Regions from separate parts of the Marinactinospora rubrisoli genome, predicted to be linked through region 1. Evidence: predicted binding sites of a transcription regulator. Region 1 holds the regulator's gene; the other holds the start of a gene.
The links. Region 1 encodes HrcA, which represses chaperone genes, less so after heat shock. Its sites were predicted from a motif close to TTGGCACTCTCNNNNNGAGAGTGCCAA; they were not measured.

Region 1 (7,408 bases):
CCCGGCCGGGGCCGGGGATTCTCACCCTGCTGGGCGTAGTCCTGGCCGTACCCCTGCTGTCCGTATCCCTGCTGGCCGTAGGGGGCGGGCGCGGGCGGCTGGCCGTAGGGCTGCTGGCCGTACCCCGGCTGCCCGCCGGTCGGCTGCTGCTGGCCGTAACCGGGCTGTCCTCCCGTCTGGGGCTGCTGGCCGTACCCGGGCTGCCCGCCGGTCTGCGGGGCGCCGTAGGAGGGGCCGCCGCCGGGGGGCGGGCCGTAGCCCCCGGGGTAGCCGTGCTGGCCTTGGCCACCGTCGTAGGGCGGCTGAGGGTAGGGGTTGCTCATGCTCTTCCTCGTTGTTCCTGCCCGCGCGGTCGAGCACGGACGTACGGAGGCGGATGATCCACCGGACGGGCCGCCGGCCCCTCGTCTGCGGGGCGGTCGGGGAAGGCCGTGCGGACGCGGCGCGACCGCTCCCACCGACACCCCCGGCCGTGGTCCGTGTGGTGATGTGCTGTCGAACCTACCCGCGCGACGTCACGGTACGCGAACGGCCGGTGCCGTCCAGGAATCGGACGGCGCCGGCCGTTCGGCGGTTCCACCCCGCGCGACGGTGCGCGGCGGTCACCTCACGAGGCGCACCGCCACCGGGTAGCGGTACCAGCGCCCCCGCGTCACCCCGACCGCGGCGAGGATCCCCAGCACGATCGAGACCAGCCACACCGCGACGATCAGCAGGGACCCGATCCAGGACCACGTGTAGGCGTACATGCCCAGCCCGATGTACACCGCCCACATGACGAGGTAGGGCACCACCAGCGTGAGCTGGAAGTTCAGCGCCTCGGCGGCGTGGTGGCGGACGAAGGACCGCTGCCCGGACGGGCCGGGCCGGCCGCGCCTGAGCAGGTACACCACCAGCGCGGGAAGCCAGCCGGCGCAGCCCATGATCACCCCCGACAGGTGCGCGATCATCGACCAGGTGATCTCGTCGGCACCGCCCTCCGTCGGCTGCTGCGGACCCGCGGCCGGCTGCGGAGCCCCCGCCGGCGGGTAGGACTGCGGGCCGGCGGCCTGCGGCGGATACCCGCCCGGCCCGCCGAAGCCCGGCCCGGGGTAGCCGGTCTGGGCGGGCTGCTCCCCGGTGGAGCGGGCGTGCCCCGGCCGGTCGCCCGGCTCGGCGTACCCGCCCGCGCGCGGCGGCTGCGGCTGCTCGCCGGTGGGCCAGGCGTGACCGGGCTGTGGGCCGGTGCCGGGGTGTCCCGCGTAGTGCGGCCGTCCCGGATACCCCGGCTGCCCGCTAGGCGGGGGGAACCCGGGCCGGCCGGTACCGGACTGTTCGTGTTCGGCCTGGAACGGGGGAGCCGGCCGGCCGTAACCCGCCGGTGGCTGCGGAGTGGGGTACGCCGGCTGCTCGCCCGTGGGCCGGCCGTAGCCGGGGCCGGGCGGCTGGGGAGCGGAGTACCCTCGCTGCTCGCCCGTCGGCTGGCCGTACCCGTAGCCGGGCGGCTGAGCGGCCGGCGGGTGGTGTCCCGGATGCGCCGGCTGCCCGCCGGTGGGCGGGCCCGCCGGGGGCGGCGGCGCGTCGGAGGGATACCCGCCCCGCGGCCGATCCGGGTGGCCGGCCGGCTCCCCGGGTGCGGGCCACGAGGCGCCGGGCGGGCCACCGGCGTCCGCCCGCCCGTAGCCGGGCTGGCCGCCCGTGGGCGGTTCCTGGGGCGATGGCTGGTTGGGCGGTGTCTCGCTCATGCTGTCCCTTGGCTGTGCCGGTTGCGATCGGGCGGAGTAGCGTGCGGACGCTCTCCGCGGGCGGGCGCGGCGAAAGCCCGCCCGGGCGGCGGCCCGCCCGCGCGAGTCGCCTCGCCGGCGCATCGGGCCGCCCGATGGGCCGGCGCGCTCCGGCGGCGCCGTCCGCCGTGGAAACGACCCATCAGACCGACCCTAACCTCCGTCCGCGTGCGCGGCGGTGACGAAGTCGATCAGTTCTTCGACGCGTCCCAGCAGCTCCGGTTCCAGATCCGTGAAAGAACGCACCGATCCGAGGATGCGCCGCCACGCCGCGCCGGTGTCCGCGGGCCAGCCGAGCGCCGCGACGACGCCCTCCTTCCACGGCACTCCGCGGGGCACGTCCGGCCAGGCGGCGATCCCCACCGCGGCCGGCTTCACCGCGGCCCACACGTCCACGAACGGGTGGCCGAGCACCAGCACGTTCGGTGACGCGACCCGCCCGGCGATCCGGCTCTCCTTGGAGCCGGGGACCAGGTGGTCCACCAGGACGCCGAGCCGCCGCTGCGGACCGGGGGCGAAGTCCGCGACGAGTTCCGGAAGACGGTCCACGCCCTCCAGGTACTCCACCACGACCCCCTCCACCCGCAGGTCGTGGCCCCAGACGCGCTCCACCAGCTCGGCGTCGTGCAGGCCCTCGACGTAGATGCGGCTCTCCCGGGCCACCCGCGAGCGCAGCCCGCGGACCGCGATCGACCCGGAGGCGCTGCGCACCGGCCCGGACGGCGCCGAGGGAGCCGGCCGGACGAGGGTGACCGGCTCGCCGTCGACCAGGAACGCCGCCGGGGCCAGATCGAAGACTCGGTGCCGGCCGTGCCGGTCCTCCAGCGTCACCGTGGCCTTGTCCACACCCACGACCGCGCCGCAGAAAGCCTCGTCCGCGGACTCCACCACCAGCCCGTGCTCGGCCGGGACCTCGCGGACCCGGCCTCTGCGCGGCCGCCGCCAGTCGCCGGCGAGGACGTCGCGGCCGTACCTGCCGCCGGAGTCAGTACCCACGGCCCGCGATTGTACTGATGTAGGGCGGCGGTGCCGGCGCGGCGGCGACCGGAGCCGGACGGGCGCCGGACGCGCGGATCGTCATGGGCTCGTGATCTCGCCGAATCGGGGCCGTCGGTCGGCCGTGAAAGGATCAGCCGACCCGGATTCCGGTCCTTTCCCCCGTCTCGGGCGGCCCGCGACGAGACGAACCCCCGTTTACGGGGAACACCATTCGGCGAGGCCTCGGCCGCCAGGAGGGGGACCGCGTCGACGGAGCCGCATAGAATTAGCACTTAAGACCACGGAGTGCCAGGAGGTGAGCGCGTGCTCGACGACCGAAAACTCGCGGTGCTGCGTGCCATCGTCGAGGACTACGTGTCCACGAACGAGCCGGTGGGGTCGAAGGCGCTTGTCGACCGGCACGGCCTCGGTGTCTCGCCTGCGACCATCCGCAACGACATGGTGGCCCTGGAGGAAGAGGGCTACATCGCCCAACCGCACACGAGCGCGGGCCGGGTGCCCACCGACAAGGGCTACCGGCTCTTCGTCGACCGGCTGTCCACGGTGAAACCCCTGTCCGCCGCCGAACGCCGGGCGATCGAGACCTTCCTCTCCGGCGCCGTCGACCTCGACGAGATCGTAGGCCGCACGGTCCGTCTGCTGGCGCAGCTGACCCGTCAGGTCGCCATCGTGCAGTACCCGTCGCTGACCCGGTCCTCCGTGCAGCACGTCGAACTCGTGCCGCTCGGGCAGCAGCGGGTCATGATGGTCCTCATCACCAACACCGGCCGCGTCGAACAGCGGGTCATCGACGGTCTCGACCGGGTCACCGACGACTCGGTCGAGAACCTGCGCACGGTGCTCAACCAGGCGCTGGTCGGCAGATGGCTGACCGACGTGCCCCCGGCGGTCTCCGATCTGCCGGGGCGGCTGCCCGCCGAGGACCGGGTACTGGCCGCGTCGGTGCTGTCGGTGCTGCTGGAGAGCCTCGTGGAGAAGCACGAGGAGAAGATCGTGCTCGGCGGAACCGCCAACCTCGCCGCCGTGGACTTCTCGGCCAGCCTCCGCGGTGTGCTGGAGGCACTGGAAGAAAACGTGGTTCTCATCCGTTTGCTGGGTGAGGCCGGGGATCCTTCCATGCTCACGGTCCGCATCGGCGCGGAGAACTCCCACGAGGGCCTGCAGTCGACCTCGATCGTGTCAGCGGGTTACGGCATCGGCGACCGGTCGCTGGCGAAACTGGGTGTGGTCGGCCCGACTCGAATGGACTACCCGGGAACGATGGGAGCGGTACGCGCAGTGGCAAGATACGTCGGTCAGATCTTGGCGGGGCAGTAAGTGTCCAGGGACTACTACGAGATCCTCGGGGTGCGTCGCGACGCGTCCAAGGACGAGGTCAAGAAGGCATACCGCCGCCTGGCGCGCGAACTCCACCCCGACGTCAACCCCGATCCGGTCACCCAGGAACGCTTCAAGGAGGTCACCCAGGCGTACGAGGTGCTCTCCGACCCGGAGAAGCGCCGGATGTACGACATGGGCGTGGACCCGTTCGCCCCGGCGGGCGCCGGCGGCGGCCCCGGCGGGTTCGGCAACGCCGGGTTCCCGTTCGACGACATCGTGAACGCCTTCTTCGGCGGGGGAGCCACCGGCCGGCGCGGCGCCCGCGACCGGGCGCGGCGCGGGCGCAGCATCAAGGTGCGCATCGAGCTCGACCTCGCCGAGACCGCGTTCGGCGTCACCAAGGACGTCACGTTCCCCACGGCCGTGCTGTGCGACACCTGTCAGGGTGAGGGCACCGCCAAGGGCAGTCACCGCGAGACCTGCGACATGTGCTCGGGCCGCGGTGAGATCTCCGAGGTCGCGCGTTCGTTCCTCGGCCAGGTCATGACGACCCGGCCCTGCCCCCAGTGCGCCGGACAGGGCACCGTCATCCGCAACCCCTGCCCGGACTGCGCCGGGGAGGGACGGGTGCGCGAGACCGTCACCCGCAAGGTGCAGATCCCGGCGGGCGTCGAGGACGGCACGCAGATCCAGCTGGCCGGCGAGGGCGAGATCGGCCCCAACGGCGGCCCGCGCGGCGACATCTTCCTGGAGGTGGTGCAGCGTCCGCATCCGCTGTTCGAGCGCCGCGGCGACGACCTGCACTGCACCGTCGCCGTTCCCATGACGGCGGCGGCCCTGGGCGCGTCGCTGACCATCGAGACGCTCGACGGCACCGAGGAGATCGACCTGCGGCCGGGCACCAACTCCGGCCACGTGATCACCCTGGACGGGCGCGGCACCCGGCACCTCAACGCGCCGGGGCGCGGCGACCTGCTGATCCGGGTCAACGTCGAGACCCCCAGCAAGCTCGACGAGGAACAGGAGGCGTTGCTGCGCAAGTTCGCGGAGCTGCGCGGCGAGGACCACCCGCCCGGCAAGTTCAGCCCGGGGCACGGAAACTTCTTCTCACGGCTGCGCGACGCCTTCAACGGCTCGCGGTGAGGCCGACCGCACGCCGTCCCGTCCCGACCGACCCGGCCACGGCCGGATCCGCCGCCCCCGCCGGGCGTGCCGGGTCCGGCCGTCGCCCGTGAGGGCGGCAGAACCCACGGAGAGCAGATGACACCCCCGGTTTTCCTGACAGGCTCCGGCGATCTCGACCACGACCGGGTGGTGCTCGCCGGCCCCGAGGGCCGGCACGCCGCGACCGTTCGGCGGCTGAGGGTGGGCGAGCGTGTCGATCTGGCCGACGGTGACGGGACGCGGGCACGGTGCGTGGTCACCGACGTGGGCCGGGACACCGTCGCGCTCGCCGTCGAGGAGCGGCGGCACGAACCGGCGCCCGCCCCGCGGCTGACGGTGGTGCAGGCGCTGCCCAAGGGCGACCGCGGTGAACTCGCGGTGGAGGTCATGACCGAGGCGGGGGTGGACGCGATCGTGCCGTGGCCGGCCGAGCGCTGTGTCACCCGCTGGAAGCCGGACCGGGCCGCCAAGGCGCTGGGCCGGTGGCGTTCGGCCGCGCGCGAGGCGGCGAAGCAGGCGCGGCGCAGCCGGGTCCCCGAGGTCGCCGAGCCCGCGGCCACCGCCGAGGTCGCCGAGCTGCTCGGTGCCGCGGCCGTCGGCATCGTGCTGCACGAGGAGACCGACCAGCGGCTGTCCGCCTTGCCGCTGCCCGAGGCCGTGACCCCCGGCGGGACCGGGGGCGAGATCGTGCTGGTGGTGGGCCCCGAGGGCGGCTTCACCGACACCGAACTGACGGCGTTCGACCGCGCGGGCGCCGTGCGCGCACTGCTCGGCCCGAGCGTGCTGCGCACCTCGACCGCGGGCGTGGCCGCCCTCTCCGTGCTGCAGGCCCGCTGCGGGCGCTGGTGACCGCCGGAGCCCGCGGCGGTGGGCGCGCCGCCTGACGCACGGGGCGCGCCGGGTCAGTGCACGGGCGCCGTGGGGCCGCTCGCGGTGTCGCTGCCCTCCGCGGGCGGGGCGCTGGGGTCGTCCGGCGCGTCCGGGGCCGGCGTGGTGGTGCCGCCGCCCGGCTCGGTCTCCTCACCGTCGCCGCCCGGATGCTCCCCGCTCGGGTCGCCGTCGCCCGCTCCGTCGTCGTCGGGCGAGGAGGGCTGCGGTGACGGGACGCAGCCCGGCCCGGCCGGCGCCTCCTCGTCCTCGGCGTCGAGGTCGGGGGACGCCGAGGGGCTGCGCTCGGCCGTGGGGCTCGGCGCCGGGCCGAGGCACATCGGGGTGGCCCCGGTGCCGCTGAGCGGATCGCCGCTCTCGGCCTCGGGGGTGGGCGAGGTCCGCGGCCCGGCGGGGCGGTCGGGGTCGTCGTCGGTGGCGGACGGCTCCTCCAGATGGTCGCCCGCGTTCGCCGGACCGGATCCGGGCGACTGGGCGTCGTCCTCCGAAGCCGTGGTCAGGGAGTCGGGCAGCACCTGCTCGCGCAGTTGCGGCGTGCCGAGCAGGACGGAGCCGACGATCAGCGCGGCGGCGCCCACCGCGAGACTCGGGCGCAGCCAGAATCCGCCCAGCCAGAACGGGCGGGCGCGCTCCGTACGGGCCCGGATGCGATCGAGCGCGGCGGGTGACGGCTGTACGGCCCCGGCTTCGGCGCGCAGTGCGTCGCGAAGCCGCTGTTCCAGTTCGTCGTCGATTGGATCGGTCATGTCGTTCGCTCCAGAACCGAGCGGAGCGCGGCGATTCCGCGCGCCGTGTGGCTCTTGACGGCGCCGCGACTGATGCCCATGGCGTCGGCGATCTGAGCCTCGGAAAGGTCTGCGTAGTAGCGGAGCACGATGGCCTCCCGCTGCCGGGTGGGCAGCTTGCGCAGTGCCTCGATGACCGCGGCGCGCTCCAGTTCGCCCAGGGCACCGTGCTCCGCGCTGGGCGCGTCGGGCAGCGCCTTGGGCGCGTGCTTCTCCACCACCGCCCGGTGCCGCAGCACGGAACGGGCCCGGTTCACCACCGACTGGCGCAGGTAGGAGAGCGCCTTGTTCGGGTCCCGCAGCCGTCGCCAGGCGCCGTGCATGGCGACGAACGCGTCCTGGACGACCTCCTCAGCCGTCGCGAAGTCCCGGACGAGCAGCGCCGCGAGCCGGACCAGCGGTCGGTAGTGCGCGCTGTACAGCTGCGTCACCGCCTGGTCGGCGTCCCACCCGACCGACACCGTCGTCGCGGGGGCATCCGCCACCATG
Region 2 (7,408 bases), on a different contig from region 1:
GATGGCGGTCTGCTGCTCCTCGCCGCGGCTGATCACGGCCTCGTGCTGTTCGCGCAGCGTCGCACCAAGGGCCTCGTGGTGCTCGGTGAACGTCCGGGTCAGGGCCTCCCGGCCCTCCTCGACCACCCGCTCCAGCGCCTCGCGTCCCTGGGCGATGGCGGCGGTGACCTCCGTGTGCCGCTCGTCCGCCCGGCCCAGCGCCGCCTCGTGCCGCTCGTCCACGCGGTCCCGGACACCGGCGACCGCCTCGGACAGTTCCGCCGACCGGGAGGTCAGCGTCTCCAGTGAACCGTCGATCAGGGTGAACCGGGCCTCCACCGCCGCGGCGAGCTGCGTCACGCGCTCGCTGAGGGCGTCGACCTGGCCGGCGGTCCGCACCGCCGTCTCGGTCAGCCCCTGCAGGCGGCTCAGCGCGGTGTCGAGTTCCCCCGCGATGCCGGTGACGTCGGCGCGCAGGGCGGGGAGTTCACCGACCGGCTTGACCCGCTCTCCGACCTGCTCGATGTGCTCGGCGAGGGTCTCGGCCCACTCCGGGGGCCGGCTGGTCAGCTCGTCGACCCGGGACTGGACGGCGGCGACCGCCTCGGCCAGCGTGGTGAACTCGCGCTCTCGGAACTCACGGAGCAGCCATTCCATGCCCTCCAGTCGCTGGCGCATCTCCTCGGTGACCGCGCCCTGCGATTTCTGCTCCGAGATCTGGTCCTGCGCGGCTCGCGAGAGGAGTTCCCGCATACGGTCGGAGATCCCGGTCTGACCTCCCCCGTTGAGGAAGTTCTGGTTGCTCTGTTCCACCGAGGTGCTCCTTTTGATGTGGCGCCTCCCATCCGCTTCGACCTCGGATGGGCGGTGTTCTCGTCGGAGTCTGGCAGGCCGTGCGGTCCGCGGAAAGGGGCGTACAGGGCACACGAGGCGCCCACAGAGTCACCGACGGCAGTGCCCTGCCTACTGGTTGTAGGGGGTGCAGGTGATGACGAGACTGCCTTTTCGGCCGATGTCCCGTCGGTCGGACGTGATACGCCGCCAGAGGAATCCACGAGAAGGGAGAAGGATTCAGCGGAGATCAGTCTAACGACACGGAACTCCGCTGCCTGGGCGGTGGCGTAAAGGACAGAGTTTTCTGCTTCACCCGACTATGGGAGAGCTGGCGCTTTTTCCGGAGTTCGTCACCATGTCGGGAGTAGGTGTGTTTTGTCCGGTTTGTCGATCATGTGGCGCTGACCTCGGCACACAGCAGGCAGATCGGGCGATCGCCCACCCGGGTGAGCACCACGACGACCGAGTTGGGGCCCGACGGACGCAGATCGCGCCGCAGCCGCTCGACGTCCACCGCCGATCCGCGTTTCTTAATCGTTACGATCCCGACCCGTCGCTCCCGCAGCACCGCCCGCAGTCGCTTCAGGGAGAACGGCAGCACCTCCAGCACCTCGTAGGCCCGGCAGAACGGGGTCGGCACCAGCCGGTCGGCGGTGATGTAGGCGATGTGCGGATCCAGCAGCGCACCGTCCACCCGCGCCGCCGCCTCGGCCACCAGGTGGGCGCGCACCACGGCGCCGTCCGGCTCGTAGAGATAACGCCGGGGTGCGGCCACCGGCGGGTCGCCGAGGCCGGGATCGGCCACGAGGACGGCCGGTGCGGCCGGGCCGTCCCCGGACGCGCCGGGCCCAGGGCGGGTGTCGCGCAGCAGCGTGGCCTGCCGCGGCGCGCCGCGCAGCGGGCCGAACCACAGCGCCGCCTCCTTCACCTCGCCGTCGACCGAGATCCACTCGGCGGTGGCGTCCGGCGGCACCAGTTCGTGCGGCAGTCCCGGGGCCGCCTTGACGCAGGCGGCCGGCGCGCCGCGAGCGAGGTCGAGAACGGTCCGCCACGGCGGCGCGTAGGAGTCGGGGTCGAAGATGCGGCCACGCCGCCCGCGCCGTGCGGGATCACACAGGACGGCCGCGTACCGCCCGGGCGGGGTGTGCGTGACGTCGCCCTCGCGCACGCGGGCCAGATCGCCCAGCCCCAGCGCCTCGACGTTCGCGGCGGCGACCGCGGCGGTGACCGGGTCGAGGTCGACTCCCTCCACCGGGACCCCGGCGCGCGCCAGCGCCGTGAGGTCGGCGCCGATCCCACAGCACAGGTCGCCGACCATCGACCCCTCCGGCACGGTTACGCCGAGGGCGAACCGGTGGGCGCGGTAGCGCGCGACCACGCCGCGGGTGGCCTGCTCCAGGCCCGCGGGGGTGAAGTACATCCGATCCGCCGCCGCACCGAACTTCTCCCGGGCGCGCCCGCGCAGCCGTGCCTGGGTCATCGCGGCGTTGACCAGCTCGGCGGTTCCGGCCGTTTCCCCGCCGGGGCCGGCGGGGAAGGCACCGTCGGTTTCGGCCGCGCGCCGCAACCGGGTCGCGGCGGCCAGCGGGTCGGCCTCGATCTCGGCGGCGTCGGCCTGGGCGAGCAGCCACTGGCCGGCCGGAGTGAGCAGCGCTTGAAAGGCCGCGGCAGCCGAGATTTGCCCGCTTGTCACCCTGCTGTTCCCCCGTGACCTGTTGTTTGACGGGCTGGGTGGGCCCGGCTATGTTCCCATATTGGCACTCTCAGCGGTAGAGTGCTAATCGCGACGAGGCCGGTCTGGGCACCCGCGACGACAGGCCGCCGTGGTCGCCCCTTTGCCAGCATGCCGTTTCGAAACATCGAATCATGAAGGGGGAGGTCACAACCGTGTCGACCGCCACCGCTAGCAAGACCGTGCTCAAGCCGCTTGAGGACCGCGTCGTCGTCAAGCCGCTCGAAGCCGAGCAGACCACCGCCTCCGGCCTGGTCATCCCGGACACCGCCAAGGAGAAGCCGCAGGAGGGCGAGGTCCTCGCGGTGGGCCCGGGCCGCTGGGACGACGAGGGCGAGAACCGCATCCCGCTCGACGTCAAGGTCGGCGACGTCGTTCTCTACAGCAAGTACGGCGGCACCGAGGTCAAGTACAACAACGAGGACTACCTCGTCCTCTCCGCCCGCGACCTGCTCGCGGTCGTCGAGAAGTAACGTCTCGGGACTCCCCGACGTCAGTGAGCTGACAGCCCGCCCCGGCCGGCCGATCGCCGGACGGGGCGGTTCGATTTCGGACGTACTTGCAAGGACTGAGGACCCAACCGATGCCGAAGATCCTGGAATTCAAGGACGACGCGCGGCGCTCGCTGGAGCGCGGCGTCGACCGCCTCGCCGACGCCGTCAAGGTCACGCTCGGCCCGCGCGGCCGCAACGTCGTCATCGACAAGAAGTTCGGTGCGCCGACCATCACCAACGACGGTGTGACCGTCGCCCGTGAGGTCGAGCTGGACGACCCGTACGAGAACCTGGGCGCCCAGCTCGTCAAGGAGGTCGCCACCAAGACCAACGACGCCGCCGGTGACGGCACCACGACCGCCACCGTGCTCGCCCAGGCGCTGGTGCGCGAGGGCCTGCGCAGCGTGGCCGCCGGTGCGTCCCCCACCTCCCTGAAGAAGGGCATCGACGCGGCCGCGCAGCGGGTCTCGGAGATCCTGCTCGCCGGCGCGCGCGAGGTGGAGGAGCGCGGCGACATCGCCTACGTGGCCACCAACTCCGCGCAGGACCAGCAGATCGGCGACCTGATCGCCGAGGCGTTCGACAAGGTCGGCAAGGACGGTGTCATCACCGTCGAGGAGGCCCCGACCTTCGGCCTGTCCCTCGACTTCACCGAGGGCCTGCAGTTCGACAAGGGCTACACCTCGCCGTACTTCGTGACCGACGGCGACCGCCAGGAGGCGGTGCTCGAAGACGCGATCATCCTGATCAACCAGGGCAAGATCTCCAACCTGAACGAGCTCCTCCCGCTGCTGGAGAAGGTCGTCCAGACCAAGAAGCCGCTGCTGATCATCGCCGAGGACATCGAGGGCGACGCCCTCGGTGCGCTGGTCCTCAACAAGATGCGCGGCGCCCTCAACGTCGCCGCGGTCAAGGCGCCCGGCTTCGGCGAGCGCCGCAAGGCCATGCTGCAGGACATCGCGATCCTCACCGGCGGTCAGGTCATCGCCGAGGAGGTCGGCCTCACCCTGGAGAACGCCGAGCTCGACGCGCTGGGCAGCGCTCGCCGCATCACGGTGACCAAGGACGCCACCACGATCGTGGACGGCGCCGGGGCCCAGTCCGAGGTCGACGACCGCATCCGCCAGATCCGCAAGGAGATCGAGGCGAGCGACTCCGACTGGGACCGCGAGAAGCTGCAGGAGCGGCTGGCCAAGCTGGCCGGCGGCGTCAGCGTGCTGCGCGTCGGCGCGGCCACCGAGGTGGAGCTCAAGGAGAAGAAGCACCGCCTTGAGGACGCCATCTCCGCGACCCGCGCGGCCGTCGAGGAGGGCATCATCGCCGGTGGCGGCGCCTCGCTGGTGCACGCCGCGGCGGAGCTGGACGACCTCGGCCTCTCGGGCGACGAGGCCACCGGTGTGGGCATCGTGCGCCGCGCGCTGGTCGAGCCGGCCCGGTGGATCGCGGTCAACGCGGGCGCCGAGGGCTACGTGGTGACCGCCAAGATCGCCGAGCTGGAGAAGGGCCAGGGCTACAACGCGGCCAAGGGCGAGTACGGCGACCTGGTGGCCCAGGGGATCATCGACCCCGTCAAGGTCACCCGCTCCGCGGTGCTCAACGCCGCCTCCATCGCCGGTCTGCTGCTCACCACCGAGGCGCTCGTCGTGGACAAGCCCGAGGAGGAGGAGCCGGAGGCCGGTCACGGCCACGGTCACGGCCACTAGGGCGCGACCACGGGTGTGAGAACCGCCGCATTACCACGCGTGTCCCGGGCGGAGGCCCGGGACACGCGTGCATTTTGGGCACAATCACCCTAAATGTGATCATTCTGTTGCCAACATTCGTGACGTGTAAGTCCGTGCGTGCGGGCATCATTCGATACGTGACGGATCTACGCGTCGCGGGGGGCATGCTCGCGCACCGACCGAGTATCCAGCGCAGAGCGGACGACACGGAGCTGAACCACCTGACCTCGCTGGCGGTCCAAGGGGACCACGGGGCGGTGGACTCGCTCATTCGGGAGGTCCGTCCGATGGTGGTCCGCTACTGTCGAGCCCGACTGGCCCGCGTCTCCGGCTACGTCCACTACTCCGACGACGTCGCGCAGGAGGTCTGCATCGCGCTGCTCGCGGCGCTGCCGCGCTACCGGGACATGGGGCGGCCGTTCGCCTCGTTCGTCTTCGGGATCGCCGCCCACAAGGTCGCGGACGCGCTGCGCGGCAGCACCCGCGCCGACGTCCCGACCGAAACGGTGCCGGATCGCCCCGACGACGGTCCCGGTCCCGAGGAGGCCGCGGTGCGCACCGTGGAGGCCGAGCGGGCGCGGGCGCTGCTGAGTGAACTCCCCGAGCAGCAGCGGCGGCTGCTGGTCATGCGCGTGATTGCGGGTCTTTCTGCTGATGAGACGGGACATGTACTGGGAATGTCGCCCGGAGCGGTACGGGTTGCCCAGCACCGAGCTCTGGCTCGGCTTCGGGAAGTGGCCGTGGCGAACCGCCTCTTCTGACGGCCGCCGGCACGCCCCCACCTTCCCGCGCCCGCGCGGACCACGCTGCCCGTCCCGGATCCGCCAGCGGCACCACTGCTCGCTGCCCCGCGGCACCGGCTGGCGCCGCGCGCGATAGCCGTCGGCCGCGAGAGCGTCGCGCTCTGGACTCCCGGGCCGGACGCGCGTAAATTTACATGCGCAATGGCAACCAATGCTGACCCGCAGGAAATTCTGCGCGAGCGCCTGCTGGCGGTCGTCCGCTCGATGCAGCGCGACACGCTGCCCAGCCTGCTGCGTATGCAGGAGGGCGGAGACTTCTCGCTCACCGAGGTGGCGGTGCTCCAGGTGCTCGACCACGGCCGCGGCGCGATCCGGGGCGATCCCACCTTGAAAGAGCTGGCCACGCTCATCGGCCGTTCCGACTCGCGGACCAGCCGCCTGGTCGACCGCATGGTGCGGCGCGGGCTCCTCGAACGCTACGAGGACGGCGCCGACCGCCGGGTCCGGCGGGTCCGCCTGGCCGAGGCCGGTGGCGCGGTGGTCCGCCGCATCGCCGAGGTCCGGGTCGAAGCGCAGACCACACTGTGGGCCCAGCTGACCCACGACGAGATGGAGACCGTGGTGGCGGCCATGGAGCTGCTCGCCGCGGCCGCGCATCGGATGAGGAGTGAGCGCGATGAACGTGGTCGGCCTGGGTGACATCGACGCCGGGATGATCGGCCTGGTCGGCGGCAAGGCCGCCGGACTCGGCGCGATGGTCGCCGCCGGTGAGCGCGTTCCACCGGGTTTCTGCCTGACCACCGAGGCGCACCGCTCGGGGGTCGTTCCCGAAGCGGAACTGGCGGCCGCCTACGAGCGCCTGGGCGGTGGACGGGTGGCCGTGCGCTCCAGCGCCACCGCCGAGGACCTGCCCGACGCCAGCTTCGCCGGGCAGCAGGACACGGTGCTCGGCGTCGAGGGGATCGACGCGCTGGTCGCCGCAGTGCGCCGCTGCTGGGAGTCGCTGGACTCCGATCGCGCCACCGCCTACCGGGAGGCCAACGAGATCGACCGGGCCGACGCGCACATGGCGGTCGTGGTGCAGCGCATGGTCGAGGCGAGCACCGCCGGCGTGCTCTTCACCGCCGACCCGCTCAGCGGCAGCCGGTCCACCATGGTCGCCGACGCCGTCCGCGGTCTGGGCACCGCGGTGGTCGACGGCAGCACCGAGCCCGACCACTACACGATGGGGCCCGACGGCGCGAACGGCCCGGAGGACGGCTGCCTCACCCCCGCGCAGATCGCGGAGCTGCGCGCCGTGGGCGAGCGCCTGCAACGGCGGGCCGGCGTCCCGCAGGACGTCGAGTGGGCCTACGACGCCGACGGCGTGCTGTGGCTGCTGCAGTCGCGTGCCATCACCACGCTGTTCCCCCTGCCGGACGACCGCGGCCTGCCCGGTCCACGCGTCTACCTGGAAGTCGGCCACATGCAGGGCCTGCTGCGCGCGGCCACCCCCATGGGCCTGTCCATGCTGGACCAGGTGTGGGACCAGTGGATGGGATCGTTCATCAGCAGCCGCTCGTCCGGCGGCGGAGCGTCCGCGCTCATGCTCGGCGTGGGCGGGCGCCTCTACGTTGATTTGACCGACTTCGTGCGCAGCGCACGGGTGCGGCCGCGGCTCCCCGCGGCGATGGAGGTCTATGGCCCCCGTGTCAAGGCCGCGCTGGAGCACGTCCTGGCGGACCCGCGTTTCGCCCCCCGGCCCGGACTGCCGTTCAGCCTCGGGCCCACGGTCCGCCTGGCCCTGCGCTGGGGGCCCTCGGCGGTGGCGGGAGTCGTGCACGCCCTGGCGCGGCCCGCCGCGGCACGTGAGCGGGCGTTCCGTGGCCTCCGCCGCATCCGGGAGGAGGCCGCGGCACCGCC

Region 2: groES (co-chaperone GroES) is a predicted target of HrcA. The motif match lies at 2,568-2,594, and genes of this name have one in related genera.

Annotation. Positions count from the first base shown of each region.
Region 1 is NZ_JBHTBH010000008.1:213,522-220,929, forward strand. It holds gene ACFQRF_RS17960 (DUF4870 domain-containing protein) at 1-323, opposite strand, end outside; gene ACFQRF_RS17965 (DUF4870 domain-containing protein) at 603-1,724, opposite strand; gene ACFQRF_RS17970 (DUF3097 domain-containing protein) at 1,917-2,759, opposite strand; gene hrcA (heat-inducible transcriptional repressor HrcA) at 3,066-4,079, shown strand; gene dnaJ (molecular chaperone DnaJ) at 4,080-5,225, shown strand; gene ACFQRF_RS17985 (16S rRNA (uracil(1498)-N(3))-methyltransferase) at 5,343-6,095, shown strand; gene ACFQRF_RS17990 (hypothetical protein) at 6,149-6,880, opposite strand; gene ACFQRF_RS17995 (SigE family RNA polymerase sigma factor) at 6,877-7,407, opposite strand.
Region 2 is NZ_JBHTBH010000007.1:356,085-363,492, forward strand. It holds gene ACFQRF_RS16920 (apolipoprotein A-IV repeat region-like domain-containing protein) at 1-792, opposite strand, end outside; gene ACFQRF_RS16925 (class I SAM-dependent methyltransferase) at 1,205-2,506, opposite strand; gene groES (co-chaperone GroES) at 2,680-3,018, shown strand; gene groL (chaperonin GroEL) at 3,129-4,742, shown strand; gene ACFQRF_RS16940 (sigma-70 family RNA polymerase sigma factor) at 4,901-5,524, shown strand; gene ACFQRF_RS16945 (MarR family winged helix-turn-helix transcriptional regulator) at 5,708-6,205, shown strand; gene ACFQRF_RS16950 (PEP/pyruvate-binding domain-containing protein) at 6,183-7,408, shown strand, end outside.